Regions from separate parts of the Peribacillus sp. B65 genome, predicted to be linked through region 2. Evidence: riboswitches for the same ligand, from Rfam matches in the RefSeq annotation. Region 2 holds a riboswitch; each other region holds the start of a gene.
The links. Region 2 has a riboswitch for S-adenosylmethionine ahead of ACSR9O_RS17485 (methionine ABC transporter ATP-binding protein). Riboswitches for the same ligand answer to the same signal wherever they lie in the genome.

Region 1 (5,757 bases), 820 kb from region 2:
TATCTGGCGGAGCAAGCTTAGCGGCAATATTCAGAGCGGTGACTACAACCAATCCTGCACCAAGTGCCATGATTATGCGTGCAAATAGAAACGGTCCAAAGCCTGGTAATAGAAAGGCAAGCAGGTTGGACACTATGAATAGTCCAAGGGAATACAACATTAATTTTCGTCTGTCTAAACTTGCTGTCAAAGCCATTAGAATGGGTGTACCGATTGCGTAGACAAGGGAGAAAATTGTAATGAGCTGTCCTGCGGCAGCAAGGGTAACTCCAAGAGAATCCGCAATCTTATCCAAAATTCCGGATATGATGAATTCGGATGTTCCTACTAAAAAACTGATTATCGCCAACATGTAAATTTTCCATGTATTAAGCAAAATAGATTCACTCCTCATTAATGATTATCAATTTTATATAAAGACATATCGGAATATGTTAATATGTATGGATAAAAAAATAAACATATCGCGAAATGTCGAACTGTTAGGGGGGGGAAATGAACCCAACCCTCTAAGGTACGGATCAGGTTCATTTTCATACTTCTTCTTTCAAGAAATCAGTAATTTTTGAGATTGCATCTTCATCTCGTTTGTAATACGTAAACTTTCCTATCCGCTCCGTTTTAATCAATCCTGCTCTAAGAAGCATCGAGAGGTATTGAGAGGCCGTGGACTGGGTCATGTTTAATTTTTCCGTAATCTGACTTACGCAAACGCCGGTTTCCTTCATGTCTATTCCCTCATGAGGGGTGAAGTGGAGTTCAGGCGCCTTGAGCCATTGTAAGATTTGCAACCTGGATTCATTGGATAATGCTTTAAATATCTCGATTGTTTTCATACATTTCATTATATCGAGAATTATCGATATGTCAAATAATATTAACATTCATCGTTAATTTCATAAATCAAAACTTGATACCGTTATTCAAAAGAGCCATTAAAGGAATGGAAATGTATTATTGCAAGGACCTAATCGGCTCCCTAATAAGTGCTGCCGATTAGGTTATTCGAATCCTGTAAATCAGTATTAAAGTTTCCGCAAAAAAATCATTCCCACACTTCTTTTGCTACATCAACGACGAATTTCAGCTTTTCCCATTGCTGTTCTTCGGTTAGCTTGTTGCCGTGATGGGTGGAGGCGAAGCCGCATTGAGGGCTTAAGCATAATTGTTCGAGAGCAACGAAGTGCGAGGCTTCTTTAATGCGTGCCTTAACAGCTTCCTTGTCTTCGATTTCCCCATTTTTTGAAGTGACGACCCCCAGTACAACCTGTGCACCGCCATTTGGAATGTATTCCAATGGTTTGAAATCCCCTGAACGTTGATCATCATATTCCAAGAAGAATCCATCCACTTTTTCTTTTGCCAATAAAGTTGGAGCGATACGGGCATAGCTTCCTTCAAACGCCCAAGTCGACTGATAGTTTCCGCGACATAGGTGGGTAGTGACGACAAGGTCTTCTGGTTTGCCTTCCAATGCTCCATTAATGACACGAAGTGCAAGATCAATTAACTGTTCCCTCGTATATTTTCCATCTTTGAACTGGAAATCTGGAGCTGAAAGTCTGGCAATATATACATCATCCAATTGAAGATAACGCACACCTGCTTCATAAAAGGCTTTCAAAGCATGCTGATACGCCTTGATGATATCATTTGCATAATCTTCAATATCAGGGTAGATGTCTTCATTATGAATACCTGCAGCAAATAACTGATTCGGACTGGGAATGGTTTGCTTGGCAACGGCACGTCCGTTCACGATTTTGTTCAATTCAATGAAATCACTAATGAAGGGATGTTCAGGATTGAATGAAACCTTCCCGGTATTGCGAACGTTATATCTCTCTGTTTCCACACCATCGAATGTGAGACCTTTTTCAGTCACATATCCCTCGATGCCATTTAAATGTTCGAGGAAGTCAAAGTGCCACCATGTTCGTCTGAACTCGCCGTCCGTAACAGCCTCTAATCCAACTTCAATTTGTTTATCGACAATCCGTTTGATTTCTTCGGTTTCAATTTCACGAAGGCGCTCTGCTGAAAGGGTACCCTCCCTAAATTGCTTTCTGGCAATATGTAAACGTTCCGGTCTTAATAAACTTCCGACGTGATCGGCCCTGAATGGTGCTTTCGTTAATGTGATTGACATGTTGCATTCCTTCTTTCCTTTTAAAAATAAAAAACCTCTTCTTAAAAAATAAGAAGAGGTGTTGGCAACAAAGCTATATACTCTTCTTATCTTCAAGTTTTTAAACTTCTGGAATTAGCACAGTACATGAATAGTCTGTTGCTGAGGCATCAAAGGGCCAGTCCCTCCACCTCTCTGGATAAGAGTTGTCTATTAAATTAATTATGACTATACAGGTAGTTTTTACAAAGGTCAAGAGTTGGAGGTTGAATATTTAGAATATACCGTTTATTACTCGGACTGAAATGTTAACGGCATCAGGGAATCCGGCATAAGCTTTGAGTGGGGAGGGGAATGCAAGGATGAGTCCATTCAAAAGTGGCATACCGATAACGGTAACTGAAGCCATGGTAGAGAGAATCATAAAAATGAAATCATCTTGTCAGGATATTAAAGTCGAGATTACGCCGAAGCATATTGTGCTTTCCGGAACGATGGAAGTGAAAAAAATGATGTTTAAGAAAAACGTAGCTTTCCGGATTACATTAAAACCGGTTCATGTGGAAAAAAGAACGATTTCATTTGAATTAGTGGAAATGGAACCAGTTGACAGGAATTTCATCAACCAAAGGATATTTAACAGACCGCCATTTTTTGAATTTGAAAAAAGAACGATCAAAATGAATGTTAATGCTTGGAACATCGTGAGAAAAATTCCGGTGGGCACAATTAAATCGTATGAACTTGTCGAAGGTGCATTGATAATGAAACTTTCTTTATGAGTTAAGGGATATTTTACATACAACCTTATCCGCAATCTATAAAGGGAGTGCCAGGTATGTTAGTGTTATTGTGAGATTGTCATGAAAAAAATGTGATTGATAAATCAAGCTCTTTAAAATATACTAAATAACTTGAAGTTTTGAGTTTTTCTGGGAATGAGGAGGATAATGATGGATCAAAAGATTTTGCCTGCTTCAGCAAGCATGAAGGATTTTGAAAGATTTCTAGAAAGTTCCTATGAAATAGGTGTGTTTCTTGATTTGCATATATCACAATTGAAAAATGTAAGTATGATGGCAAAACAACATAATAAGAAAATGATTTATCATGTCGATTTGATCCATGGCATAAGAAGTGATGAGTACGCGACAGAATTCATTTGTCAGGAATATAATCCCTATGGGCTGATTTCGACTAAATCAAGCGTTATATTGAAGGCGAAGCAAAAGGGGGTCATTGCCATCCAGCGAATCTTTTTAATAGACTCACATGCGCTTGAGAAAAGTTATAAGCTGGTGCAGAAAACCAAGCCGGATTATATCGAAGTATTGCCGGGCGCCATGCCATGGATGATAAAAGAAGTGAAGGAACGATTGCAGACACCGATTTTTGCAGGCGGCCTCATACGTACTTCGGATGAAGTCCTGAATGCCCTTGATGCTGGAGCTTCGTCGATCACCACATCCAAAACTGAATTATGGGATATCGTCTAATAGGGGAAAATTGAAAAAAATTACAGAAAAATAGATTAATTTTTCACAAAATATTGACAGCGTTTTCATAACCTAGTATATTTTACAGTACAAGTTAATATATGTGACGGAGACTAGGAGATTCACAACAGATCTATTCATAATTTATTTATGAAGATAGTTCTGCTGTGGATCTCCTTTTATTTGTTGGCAAGGTTTAATAATTTAACAGGGGAGGGGTTTTATCATGACTCCATTTTGGGGAGAAGTGTTAGGCACGATGATATTAGTTGTATTCGGAGCAGGTATTGGGGCTGGTTCATCCTTAAAGGGTTCCTATGCAAAGGATGCCGGATGGATTGTTGTCACGATTGCGTGGGGGTTGGCCGTTACCATGGGGGTTTTTGCAGTAGGGTCCATAAGCGGGGCGCATTTAAACCCGGCGGTCACAGTAGGTTTTGCCATTATTGGAGAATTTCCTTGGAGTGATGTGCCCGGTTACATCGTTGCCCAAATGATTGGCGCAATCCTGGGCGCGACTCTAGTATTCCTGCACTATTTGCCACACTGGAAAGCTACGGATGATCCAGGAGCGAAGCTTGGTGTGTTCGCGACTTCACCTGCGATCCCGCACACATTTTCAAATCTATTAAGTGAGATGATTGGAACTTTCATCCTTGTTCTTGGATTATTATTTATAGGTGCCAATGATTTTACAGAGGGCCTAAACCCATTTGCAGTCGGGTTATTGATTGTCGTGATTGGGATGTCTCTTGGCGGAACGACAGGATACGCCATTAACCCGGCCCGCGATCTGGGGCCGCGCATCGCTCACTTTTTGCTGCCGATACCCGGTAAAGGCAATTCCAATTGGGGCTATTCATGGATTCCGGTCATTGGACCGATAGTTGGGGGTTCACTTGGTGCCGTTTGTTATAAAGCATTTTTTATGGGGGAAATAACAGCAGGATTTTGGTCTGTTTTGGGTGCAAGCCTGGTACTATTGATATTAGCCTATGCTTTTGGTAAAAAACAGTCACATGAATTGGAAAGCAGAAATATCGCCAGTTAAATTAAAAGGAGGGGCATACACAATGGAAAAATACATTTTATCATTAGATCAGGGAACAACTAGTTCGCGGGCGATTTTATTTAACGAAAAGGGGGAAATCGTCCATTCCTCCCAAAAGGAATTCACGCAGCATTTCCCTAAACCAGGCTGGGTCGAGCATAACGCCAATGAGATTTGGGGATCGATCTTGGCGGTGATTGCCGGTGTACTATCTGAATCCGGTGTAAAGCCAGAGCAAATTGCCGGTATCGGGATCACTAATCAGCGTGAAACGGCAGTCGTTTGGGATAAGGAAACAGGTAACCCTGTTTATAATGCGATTGTATGGCAGTCCAGGCAAACAAGTGAAATCTGTGATGATTTGAAGGAAAAGGGACTTAATGATCTATTCCGGGATAAAACGGGATTGTTGATAGATGCCTATTTTTCCGGAACGAAAGTGAAATGGATCCTCGATAATGTAGAAGGGGCACGACAAAAGGCGGATGAAGGAAAGCTGTTATTCGGTACCATCGATACTTGGCTGATCTGGAAGCTATCAGGAGGCAAGGCTCATGTAACGGACTATTCCAATGCATCCCGGACATTGATGTACAATATCCATGAACTGAAATGGGATGAAGAACTGCTCGAGATATTGACTGTTCCAAAGTCGATGCTGCCGGAAGTGAGGCCTTCCTCTGAGGAATATGCACGTACGATCGAATATCATTTCTTCGGCCAATCGATTCCGATTGCAGGGGCAGCCGGTGATCAGCAGGCAGCATTATTCGGCCAAGCCTGCTTTAATGAAGGAATGGCTAAAAATACGTATGGAACAGGCTGTTTCATGCTCATGAATACAGGAGCCAAGGCTGTCAGCTCCGAACACGGACTATTGACGACCCTTGCTTGGGGATTGAATGGGAAGGTCGAATATGCACTGGAAGGCAGTATATTCGTAGCTGGCTCCGCCATCCAATGGCTGCGCGATGGACTGCGGATGCTGCATGATGCCAAGGACAGCGAAGCCTATGCAAAACGGGTGGAAAGTACGGATGGAGTATATGTGGTACCGGCTTTTGTAGGACTTGGAACTCCAT
Region 2 (5,757 bases):
TTAGCATGAATGGCTTGACTCGTTTCGATATATAATTTGGAATGAAGGTCGATGTGATCTTCAATGATCTGCTGATGCTGCTTCTGCACTAATTCTCTCGCCATATTCTTATCTCCCCTTTTTGGTTTAAGGAACCGGATAGGCATCTTGAATCCATCCGGCATTCCTTCACTCGTTTTGAATCTGAATCATTATTTTTCATTAGCTGGTTTTGTCCAAGCATCCTGGTAATTCACTAATTCATCTACAGAAACATATGCAGGAATGGTGTTTCCTTTAAACGTTTTTTCAATGAACGCTTCCACTTTTTTCGATTGATAAAGCTCCACTAATTTTTGCAGCTCAGGACGATCGGCATTACCCTTTTTAACTGCAATGATATTAATATATGGTTTCGCCGTTTTACTCTCATGGAATAAAGAATCTTTTAAAGTAAGGCCTGCTTCGACGGCAAAGTTATTATTGATGGCTGAAGCATCGGCATCATCCAATAGACGCGGTGTATTGCCGGCAGCAACAGGTTGGATTTTCAAGTTTTTCGGATTTTCCTTAATGATTTCCAATGATCCCGATCCATTGAATTCCTCTTTCAATGTAATCAATCCAGCTTCCTGAAGAAGAAGCAGTGCACGGCCAAAGTTCGTTGCTTCATTCGGAACGGCAATCGTAGCGCCATCCGGAAGATCCTTGAGATCTTTATGTTTTTTCGAATAAAGGCCCATAGGAGCAATGACAGTCGACCCGATGGCCTCTAATTTCAGATTTTGGTCTTGAACGAATTCATCGAAGTATGCGACCGTTTGGAATGAATTGGCATCAATTTCACCTTCACTTAAAGCAAGGTTCGGTTGGATATAATCATTGAAAGTGACCAGTTCAATATTAAGCCCTTCCTCTTTCGCTATGTCGACAATGTATTCCCATGTTCTTGTATCCCCGCTGCTGACACCGACTTTTACTGTTTTCACATCATCCGAACCGCCTGATGCACCTTCTTCTTTCCCGCATGCTGCAGACAAGATGGCCAATGCCAATACTATGATCGTTAATAAGATTTTCTTCATTTCTCCTACCTCCTGTTATTTTTATCTTCTTCTGATTTTTCTTGAAACAAAATTCCCGGTGGATTGCAGTAATTGAACGATGATCACGAGCGCCGCCACTGTGACGATCATCGTCATCGTATCAAACCTTTGATAACCGTAAGCCAAAGCTAAATCTCCGACCCCGCCTGCACCGACGGCACCTGCCATGGCCGTAGATCCAACAAGCCCGATTGTCGCTGTTGTAAATGTAAGGATCAACGAACTAAGTCCCTCAGGAATCAAAAAACGATAAATGATTTGCCATGTCGTCGCCCCCATCGCCTGAGCTGCCTCGATGATCCCTTTGTCCACTTCCAACAGGGAGTTCTCCACAAGCCGGGCGATATAAGGAGCCGCGTAAAAGATTAGCGGAACAATGGCCGCATTCGTTCCGATCGCACTGCCTACAATCATTCTGGTAAACGGAATAAGTGCTACTAGCAAGATGATGAAAGGAACCGACCGCAATATATTGATGATCGGGTTCAATACATTAAAGACCCATTTATTCTCCAGGATATGGCCCTTTCTTGTAATGACAAGCAGGATACCAAGCGGAAGACCAATCAATCCGGAAAATACCAATGAGATGGCTACCATATAAAGTGTGTCACCGAAAGCTGTCGACAGCTGATCTGCCGTTATTTCCATTCCCCAAAGCGTATTACCCATTTATCTGCACCTCCTGGACGAGAATCCCCTCATCTTTAATATACTGATAAGCCTTGTCCACCTCATTTTTATTCCCGGTCACTTCGATGATCAAATTCCCGAAAGGCGTTTCCTGAATTTCAGAAATATTGGCTGATAAAACACTTAAATGAACATCATATTTCTTCGAGATGGTTGAAAGCAAAGGAGCACCCGAAGTAGTCCCAATAAAATTAATTTTCCAAATAATCGGGATATGGGACCCTATGCTTTTTAGGAAACTTTGTGGAATTTCGTCATGTATGACCGTTCTCACGAAGTTTTTTGCAATATCCGTTTGCGGCTTCGCAAAAACTTCGAAAACCGAACCTTGTTCAACGACACATCCGCCCTCCATGACCGCTACCTTATTGCAAATTTCCCGAATGACAGACATCTCATGAGTGATTAGCAGAATGGTAATATTGTATTCTTTATTGATTTTCTTTAAGAGCTGCAGAACAGCACTCGTTGTTTGCGGATCCAATGCCGAGGTAGCTTCATCACACAATAAGATCGATGGATTGGTAGCCAATGCTCTCGCAATGCCGATCCGCTGCTTTTGACCGCCGGATAATTGTTCCGGATAACTCTTTGCTTTGCTCGATAAGCCAACGAACTCCAACAGCTCGCCTACCCGCTTTTTGATTTCTTTACCAGGGGTTCCCGATAAAATCAGCGGCATGGCGATATTATCAAAAACGGTCTTTGAGTTTAGCAAATTGAAATGCTGAAAGATCATCCCGATTTTTTTCTTTTCTGCCCGCAATTCCTTCGCGCTCAATTTGGTTAAATCCTTGCCCCCAACAATCACCGAACCATCTGAAGGATGTTCAAGCAAATTGACCAACCTGATCAACGTACTCTTCCCGGCCCCGCTATAACCGACTACACCGAATATATCCCCCTTTTCCACTGTCAAATTAATGCCCTTCAAAGCCTCGACAGTCTGTTTCTTTGTTTGATATACCTTTTTAACATTTTGAAACTCAATCATCCAATCTCCCCCCATGTTGTTTATTTGTACGAATTCATTATCCAGAGAGAAGAGCTTTGCAACGCTTCATAATGATAGGGTTAAATTCGAAACTCACGAGTAAATCTGCGAAACTCATGAGTAATTGCACCAAATTTCCTAATAACCATATACATTTTGAATAAACAAAAGAGGCCTCTTCCGTCATCAGACAGAAGAGGCCTCTTTAGACATAAAAAAGAGTAAACTCTTAAATTAATTATCTAAGAAAAGCTCCTTCTTATCTTTCAAACTTTCGTCCGTTGGAATTAGCACAGTATTTTTACAAAAGTAAAAACCCGCTGCCGAGGTATCATAGGGCCAAGTCCCTCCACATCTCTTGATAAGAATTAACGTTATATTTAATTATGTCCTTCACTATATATTCTAATTTCTCTAAAGTCAACTATATTTTTCATCGGTTAAAATATTTTCACAGTATAGTGATTGACGCTTTTTAATTATATTAATATAGTTTAAATTTTATATTCTATAATGATTTGCCCATTCTCCATACTGGGTATATTTCATTTTCTTCCCTTATCTTCATCATGCCTGAATTCTTATATAAGCGAATCGCCCTTTGATTATCCGGAGAAACCCTTAAATGATATTCAGATACATTAAATCGCCCGAAAAAGTTTTCTGCATAGCGAACCATTTCCTTGCCAAGGCCTTTACTGCGGTATCCGGGAATAAGATAAAATAGATCTACATAGCCGATCTCAGTTCCTTCATACGCCCGAATTCGAAGTTCCATTTGCCCAATCGGTACTTGGTCCTTTTCAATGATCACCTGTCCCCCCGGGAATTTGCGGACCCTTTCTTCCATTCGTTGCAGATATGTATTTTCATCTCCAAAACCTGCCTCAGATCCAAAACTTACAACAAAGGAATCTTTCCTGAATTTAATGATAATATCTTTATCTTTGTTCGTATCAATGGTACGAAAGATCAACTTCATCCTCTCCTATCATTTTAGTAAAATAGTTTTCAAGCAAAAAAACTCATTTCACTTACGGTCTTCATGATATTTCATTATTTACTTTTTCAAGCGTCTTATTTCATTTTCTCTGAAAGGATTTTTCCTTAATCCCTATAGGAATGGCCATAATATTAAATTAAAAACAAATGCAATATTGTTTGGTGAGTTCTAGTAATGGGGATTGGATTGGCACAAACAAATCTATTTAATTTTCGAGTCTAACTTTGCAGGGTAACCCTAAGTGAATGAATGTTCGAGAGGAATTTGTTTATTAAGCTCTAACTCAACTTTTTTCCAAGCATCCTTTTTCCCTTTCATTTACATTCCAATTATAATAGGTAAGTGGAATACATTTACATGATTATCCATTATAAAAATCATTGGAGGTATTGAAGATGAAAGTTGTTGCAATAGTGGGAAGTATCCGTAAAGAGTCTTACAACCTTAAGCTTGCCAAATATATTCAATCTAGATATCAAGATCGGTTCGATCTCGAAATATTGAACATTCGGGATTTACCTTTTTATGATCAAGATATTGAAAATGACCCTCCATCAGTTGTAAAAGAATTTAAAAGCAAAGTGGCCGAAGCAGATGCAGTTTTGTGGGTAACTCCTGAATACAACGGTACGATTCCAGGTGTATTGGGCAATGCAATCGATTGGTTATCACGTGTCGATAAAGTCTTGATCGGCAAACCATCATGGATCATGGGTGCTTCAATGGGGCAATTAGGAACGGTTAAAGCTCAATTGCATTTGCGTGAAATCTTATTCGCAATAGGCATCGCCTCCCCACTCCTTCCAGGGAATGAAGTATATGTTGGTGCAGTGCATGACAAAATCGATAACGAAGGCAGGCTTACACATGAGTCGACTGTCCAGTTTATCGATACGGTCGTCGATAATTTCATTAGCTGGTATAATCATCATACTCGTTAATGATAAAAAAAGACTCCCAGTAGGTTTGAGCCTGCTGGGAGTCTTTTTGCATCATTAAACAAAATTCATCCTCTTCCCGCCTGGAATGCAGGGTATTTCGTCATTCCTCCGTCAGCGAATAGAGTGATGCCCGTTACATAACTGGACTCTGAAGATGCCAGCCATGCAGCAACCGCAGCAATTTCTTCAGGCTTTCCGATATACCCCATCGGAATCATGCTTTCAAGATCCTTTTTCTTTTCGGGATCTTCAAGCTTGTCGGCATTAATTGGCGTGGCGATGGCTCCAGGACCAATGCTGTTCACACGGATTCCCTTTGGTGCATATTCAAGTGCCAGTGTCTCCGTAAGCAGCTTCACCCCGCCCTTGCTTGCAGCATAGTGAACGAATAAAGGCCAGGGAATCATCTCATGTACACTGGACATGTTTATAACATTCCCTTTAATGTCGTTCTCGACAAAATACTTGATAGCTTCACGGCAGCCCAAGAAATTTCCCGTTAAGTTGGTATTGATTACCCTATTCCAGTCGCTTAACGGCATCTCGTGAGACGGAACCGGATTTTCAATTCCTGCATTATTGATGAATATATCGAGTTTCCCGAAATTCTTTATCGCTGATTGAACAAGATTAATCACATCTTCTTCAACGGTGACATCGCCTTTTACTGCAATTGCTTCCCCGCCATTTGTTTTGATTTCCTCCATTACACTATCCGCTTCCTCTGATTTAGTGCGATAATTAACCACGACCTTTGCCTTTTCCTTGGCAAAGCGAATGGCCATCGCTTTCCCTAAACCAGTGGATGAACCGGTTATAACAACGACCTTACCTTCTAAATCTGTATACATTTAATCACCCTCCAATTAACTTTTTGCCATCCCGAGCATAATCCCAGCAATGATGATCAAGATAATTCCGATTATGATTCCAATTAGTTGGCGTTTCGTTTTCTTTTCACGTAAAATGATGATCCCGCCGAGAGTTGAGATGACAATGCCCATTTGCGAAAGGGAAAAACTAGTGGCCACTCCCACACGG
Region 3 (5,757 bases), 270 kb from region 2:
GCAGTGATGGCCTGATGTTCGTTCTTGACGCCCGGGCTCCTTTCACCGGCAGCGAAAGGGATCTGTTATTGGAAATTCAAATGATGGCTCCGAAACTGCCGATCCATTTCCTATTAAATAAAATGGATACGATATACAGTGATCAGGTCGCAGTCCGGATGGAAGACGAAACATGGGATAAAGTGAATGCATATTTCCCGAATGCGAAAGTGTTCGCTTTCTCCAAACATTATGACAGCAGGCAGCAATTGAAGGACCTTTCAGCCTTCCTTCAATCGAATTATCAAGATGATAATTGGAAGGAAAGAAGATCTGAAAAAATCCTGGCATTCATTCGTAAAACTTTATCTTATCTATTAGAAAAACGGGCAGCCAATGAGCGGAAATGCGAGCATTCCATCTCTTGGAATGAACAGATGGAAGTCAAGCTGAATGGGGCGGTCAACCAATTGGCTGATTTGGAAAAAGAAAAAAGTGAAAATATCATAAGGTCGTATCGTTCGCTTAAGGACGAAGTGAAAAATCAGCTTTATTCAAAAATTCCTGAATTACTGAGGGATTGCTCTAAATCGTTAACGGAAAGCAGTGATTTCAGTCAGGTCCATGTACAGTTAAATCAGGAAATGAATGAGCGGATTCAAAACTTCATTTCTGACAAGATCATGCCTCAATATTACCGTTCTCTTCAAGACTGGATTGCCAGTTCCCAAATGGAGTTCTCACAAAGCCAGCAGTTTATGGATGAGATGAGTGCCGGTTTCAATGAATTATACAAAGAAGAACGGATTACGCTTGCAGGCGACTTCAGAGTATTGGATGACTGGCGCCGTGATGCCGACCGGATGACAAGCAGCATCCGCATCGAAAACGTCAATATCCTTTTGCGCAGGACTCCATCTCAATTACTGCTTAAAGGGGCAGGGAAGCTGTTTGGGGCGATACCGCAAAATAAAGCCAATATGTACAATCGTTATAAGAAATACCTGGAAAGTGAAGATTACCTGGATGTTGCGGAAATGATCACGGAGCGTTTCCTTACCCAATTTGGATTGTTTGAAAAATCTTTGGATCGTGACATCTCCCTTTTCTATCGCGGTTCATTTGCATTACTTCAAAAAACGATAGAGCAAACGCAGACTGAAATAAAAGACTACCAGGCTGCATTGGAGCATATGAAACAAAATCCGGAAGTTTACCGTGACCCTATCACTTTGTTCGAAGTGAAATTAAGGCAGTTGGAGCGGCTTGAAAAGATTGAGAAAAAGCGTCTAGCCCAGCTTCAAAGAAAATAAAAAATAACGGGGAACATTTCAAATATTCAAAAATCTATTGACTTTACGACTATATCCCTATAAAGTGATAATTACGAAAACGTAACACGATATATCTCTTATCAAGAGTGGCGGAGGGACTGGCCCTAAGATGCCCAGCAACCGTTCCATTAGGAATTGGTGCTAAATCCTGCAAAACAGAAATGTTTTGACAGATAAGAGAGGGACAAGTCTGCAAAACAGCCGATTAAACCTCTCTATATTAGAGAGGTTTTTATTTTGGGATTTACACCAACTTAACTGATAAGACTAATAAGAAAAAATGGAGGGAAACAAGATGAAAAGGTCTATTAAAGGTATATTCATTTCAGCCATCGCTTCGGCTTTGCTTTTAACGGGGTGCTCTACAGGTCAGAGTTCCACAGAGTCGAAGAAAGAAGAAAAAGTATCATTTGAAAATGTTCCGGAAAGATTCGCTGATGGAGATGGAGCCAGAATCAAAGTGATCCGTAAAATTGGCGGTGATGATCATACGGCCCAATACCTGGCGGGGGCGAAGGAAGAAGGAGAAGCACTGGGGTTTCAAGTGGATACGTACACAGCCAATGGTGATACGGCTAAATTCCATGATGCGATAGCGCAGGCTTTGGAGGCAGATTATGACGGCTATATCATTTCACATGGTGATGATGCAGCAACTGTGAATGACGTTCAAAAGTTGGTTGATGCAGGTAAAAGCGTTGTCACATTCGATTCAATAAGCGATCTATCTAAAATAGAAGGCGTGACATTAACTTCACAAGATGATGAAGCGTTGGCAACACTGGCTTTTGATAAGCTGATAAAAGAACAGAAAGGTAAAGCGGCAATTGCATACCTTTGGGTGGACGGTTTTCCTCCAATGGTAAGAAGAAATGCAGTCTATCAGGAAAAATTAAAAGAAAATCCTGGGATCAAAGAAGTCGAAAGATTCGGAGTGGCATCTGCTGATACATCGGTTCAGACACAAAATGCTGTAGCCGCAATGCTGAATAAATACCCTAAAGGTAAATTGGATGCCATTTTCGCAACATGGGATGCCTTTGCTATCGGTGCAGCCCGGGCGATTAAAGAGGCGGGCCGCGATGAAGTGAAGATATATGGAATAGATGTCTCGAATGCAGATCTCCAGGAAATCCAATCGGCTGATAGCTCATGGTCCTACACGGCAGCAGTAGATCCCAAGTTGATCGGTGCAGTGAATATGAGGATATTGGCTAAAAAATTAGCGGGCGAAGAAACGCCGCAAACCTATGACTTGGAGGCTTCACTTATTTCACAAAAGCAAATCCAAGCGTCTAAAGAAGCAGTGAACATGGCAAATCTGTCTGGTATTGTCGATGGCTGGGGTGTATCGACGGAATTTGAAGAAGATTGGATGAAAGTTTTGAAAGATCATTATAAAAATTAAAAAGAGACACTCTCTTTCAAGTAGAAGGGAGTGTCTGTTCAATAAGGGGGAATGGACATGGGCACGCAACTAGAAATGAAGAAGATTTCGATTGAATTTCCGGGGGTGAAGGCGCTGAGTGATGTTGATTTTTCCGTAAAATCGGGGACAGCCCACGCATTGGTCGGTGCAAACGGAGCAGGGAAATCGACGTTAATGAAAGTTTTATCGGGAGCCCATGTTCATTATTCAGGTGACATTTATATTGATGGGGTGAAGAGGGATATCCGCTCGCCAAAAGCGGCTCAAGAACAAGGCATTCAAATTGTTTATCAGGAAGTGGATACCGCCCTCATCCCTTATTTAACGGTTGGGGAAAATGTAATGTTGAATGATATGGTCCAAAACATGGGAAAAAAACAGATGGTCCAATGGAAAGAGCTGCATAACCAAGCGGCTTCTATTCTTGAAGATATGAAAATTCGTGTCCCTTCGAAAAAGCTGGTAAGAGACCTTACCTTGGCTGAAAAACAGATGGTCCTGATAGCAAGAGCCGTTTCGACAGAATGCAAATTCCTGATTCTCGACGAGCCAACTGCTCCGTTAAGTCATACGGAGACGACAGAACTTTTTCGAATTGTAAATGAATTAAAGCAAAAAGGCGTGGGAATCATTTTCATTTCACATCGTCTGCCCGAAATTTTTGAAATCTGTGAGGAAATTACAATCATGAGGAATGGGGAGCGTGTCACAAGTCGAAAGAAGGAAGATATAACCCGTACCGAAGTCGTAGAGAACATGCTTGGAAAAACCATGGATGAACAGTTTCCTGAAGTGAATGCTTCGATTGGCGACGTTATTCTGGAAGTGAACGGATTGTCAGATGCAGAGAAAGTTAAAAATGTCAGTTTGAATATTAAAGCAGGCGAGATAATCGGCTTGGCAGGGTTGGTCGGGGCTGGGAAAACGGAGCTGTGTAAAACCCTTTTCGGCCATACGTCCATCACAGCGGGGGAAGTCATCCTGAATGGTCGAAAGCTTTCCTTGAAATCACCGCACGAAGCAGTAAAAAGCGGTCTGGCACTTGTACCTGAGGAACGCAGGAAAGAAGGGGTCCTTGTTCAGGAATCAGTCTCGGCGAACTTGACGGCAGCCAGTCTTGGCAAATTCTCCAAGACATTCAGCTTTGTGAATCGCAAGGCGGAAAAGGAAAGAGCGAAGGAAATGATCGCAAGCCTCGGCATTAAAACTCCTTCAGGGGAAGTGAATGTCGAAAACCTTTCAGGTGGCAATCAGCAAAAAGTTGCCATCGGGAAATGGCTTATGGCCGATGCGGATGTATACATATTCGATGAACCAACGAAAGGGGTCGATGTTGGAGCCAAGAAGGATATATTCGAATTGATTGCAGAGCTTGCAAGGAATGGGAAGGCGATCATTTATGCATCATCCGAGCTTTCCGAAATCATTGGCATTACCAACCGGACATATGTGTTATATGACGGGAGCACTGTCATCGAATTAGAAACAAGTAAAACGAATGAAGAAGAACTACTATTCTATTCAACAGGAGGAAAATAGAATGAGCATACCCAATCCTGTTACACAGACAGCGAAAGTGAAGAAAAAGGTGGAACTATTCGACTTTTTCTATAAATACGGCACAATATTGACGATTATCATTCTGATTGGAATTTTTGCCGTGTCCAATCCATCTTTCATTCAAACTACGAATCTGGTCAACATCCTGCGTTCCATTTCAATCGTGACCATCATTGCGATCGGCATTACGATATCCCTGACCGTGGATGGCTTCGACCTTTCCGTCGGCTCCGTCGCATCATTGGCCAATGCCATCGTCATCTCGATGTTTGTCTGGTTTTCACAGGATACATTAATTGCCATATTAGCTGCGATCGGTGCCTCACTTGTCGTAGGCGCCTTGAATTCATTCATGATCGTTAAATTGAGAATTCCCGACATGCTGATGACTTTGGCTACCATGTTCATTATCCAGGGAATTGCCCTTACCTATACAAAAGGGGCCACGGTTTCGCAAAATATGGTCATGCCAGACGGGACGTTCGCAACAGGACTGATCAGCCCGTTTTTCGCCAAAATTGGCCAGGTACCGTGGATAATCCTGATCATGGCCGTCATTGTGATAGCGACCCATATCTTTTTGACTTATACGAAGCACGGTCGTTATATGTACATTATTGGGGGAAATAAGGAAGCGGCGAGACTTTCCGGGATATCGGTCAATAAATACAAAATCCTTGCCTATCTGCTTTCGGCTCTATTTGCTGCAATCGGGGGGATTGTCCTTGCTTCAAGGGTCATGACATCGGAAATCAATTCAGGGTCACCCTATTTAATGGATGCCGTCGCGGCTGCCTTCATTGGTTCCTCCGTTTTAGGAGCGGGAAAACCGAATGCCTTTGGAACCTTTGTCGGAGCAGTCCTGATCGGAATCCTACAAAATGGGCTGATCATGATGTCCGTTCCGTATTATGCGATGGATATCGTCAAAGGAACAGTGCTGGCCCTTGCTCTCGCTGTAACTTATTACAAACAAAAACACTAAAATGAATCCGTTACGTTAATATGACTATATGATAAGTCTGCATGTGGATGAAATGTGAGACTGTAACTCGTGGTGAGTTTTAACTATAAGATGATAGGGGAAGAGGGTTCTTTTTAACCCTCTTTCCACACTAATCTCCCATATTCAAATTTTAAAAAAGTAAAAACACTCACTATATTTTGTTTTTATAAATGACTTTGTTCACATCGTGTCTTACTGTTTTGTGACCTTCTTTAATTCCTTTCCCCATGGCGATAAGCATAACATCTAAATACCTATCAGAAATTTTTAAAGCTGACTTTAATTGTTCGGAATCATACCCGGACATTGTAATGGTTTCAAGACCTGCCTCGTTCGCCAATAAAACTAACGACATTGACGCCAGGCTTGCGTCTCTTATTAATTCAGCCTTTAAATCTTCTTTTGATTTATTTAGATAATAATTGATTGCCGCGTTTGTTAGATAATCT

Region 1: linked by a shared signal. The riboswitch ahead of ACSR9O_RS13535 (5-methyltetrahydropteroyltriglutamate--homocysteine S-methyltransferase) and the one ahead of ACSR9O_RS17485 (methionine ABC transporter ATP-binding protein) in region 2 are both predicted to bind S-adenosylmethionine.
Region 3: linked by a shared signal. The riboswitch ahead of ACSR9O_RS18710 (sugar ABC transporter substrate-binding protein) and the one ahead of ACSR9O_RS17485 (methionine ABC transporter ATP-binding protein) in region 2 are both predicted to bind S-adenosylmethionine.

What each region holds. Positions count from the first base shown of each region.
Region 1 covers NZ_CP195840.1:2,754,765-2,760,521, forward strand. The annotation lists gene ACSR9O_RS13525 (MFS transporter) at 1-376, opposite strand, end outside; gene ACSR9O_RS13530 (ArsR/SmtB family transcription factor) at 534-836, opposite strand; gene ACSR9O_RS13535 (5-methyltetrahydropteroyltriglutamate--homocysteine S-methyltransferase) at 1,046-2,149, opposite strand; SAM riboswitch class I at 2,233-2,334, opposite strand; gene ACSR9O_RS13540 (hypothetical protein) at 2,491-2,910, shown strand; gene ACSR9O_RS13545 (glycerol-3-phosphate responsive antiterminator) at 3,082-3,624, shown strand; gene ACSR9O_RS13550 (MIP/aquaporin family protein) at 3,851-4,675, shown strand; gene glpK (glycerol kinase GlpK) at 4,698-5,757, shown strand, end outside.
Region 2 covers NZ_CP195840.1:3,570,898-3,576,654, forward strand. The annotation lists gene ACSR9O_RS17470 (M20 family metallopeptidase) at 1-104, opposite strand, end outside; gene ACSR9O_RS17475 (MetQ/NlpA family ABC transporter substrate-binding protein) at 192-1,064, opposite strand; gene ACSR9O_RS17480 (methionine ABC transporter permease) at 1,086-1,736, opposite strand; gene ACSR9O_RS17485 (methionine ABC transporter ATP-binding protein) at 1,750-2,772, opposite strand; SAM riboswitch class I at 3,029-3,140, opposite strand; gene ACSR9O_RS17490 (GNAT family N-acetyltransferase) at 3,281-3,748, opposite strand; gene ACSR9O_RS17495 (NADPH-dependent FMN reductase) at 4,171-4,716, shown strand; gene ACSR9O_RS17500 (glucose 1-dehydrogenase) at 4,782-5,567, opposite strand; gene ACSR9O_RS17505 (RhaT/GlcU family sugar-proton symporter) at 5,583-5,757, opposite strand, start outside.
Region 3 covers NZ_CP195840.1:3,839,320-3,845,076, reverse strand. The annotation lists gene ACSR9O_RS18715 (GTPase domain-containing protein) at 1-1,292, shown strand, start outside; SAM riboswitch class I at 1,388-1,493, shown strand; gene ACSR9O_RS18710 (sugar ABC transporter substrate-binding protein) at 1,609-2,721, shown strand; gene ACSR9O_RS18705 (sugar ABC transporter ATP-binding protein) at 2,779-4,281, shown strand; gene ACSR9O_RS18700 (ABC transporter permease) at 4,283-5,287, shown strand; gene ACSR9O_RS18695 (nitroreductase family protein) at 5,460-5,757, opposite strand, start outside.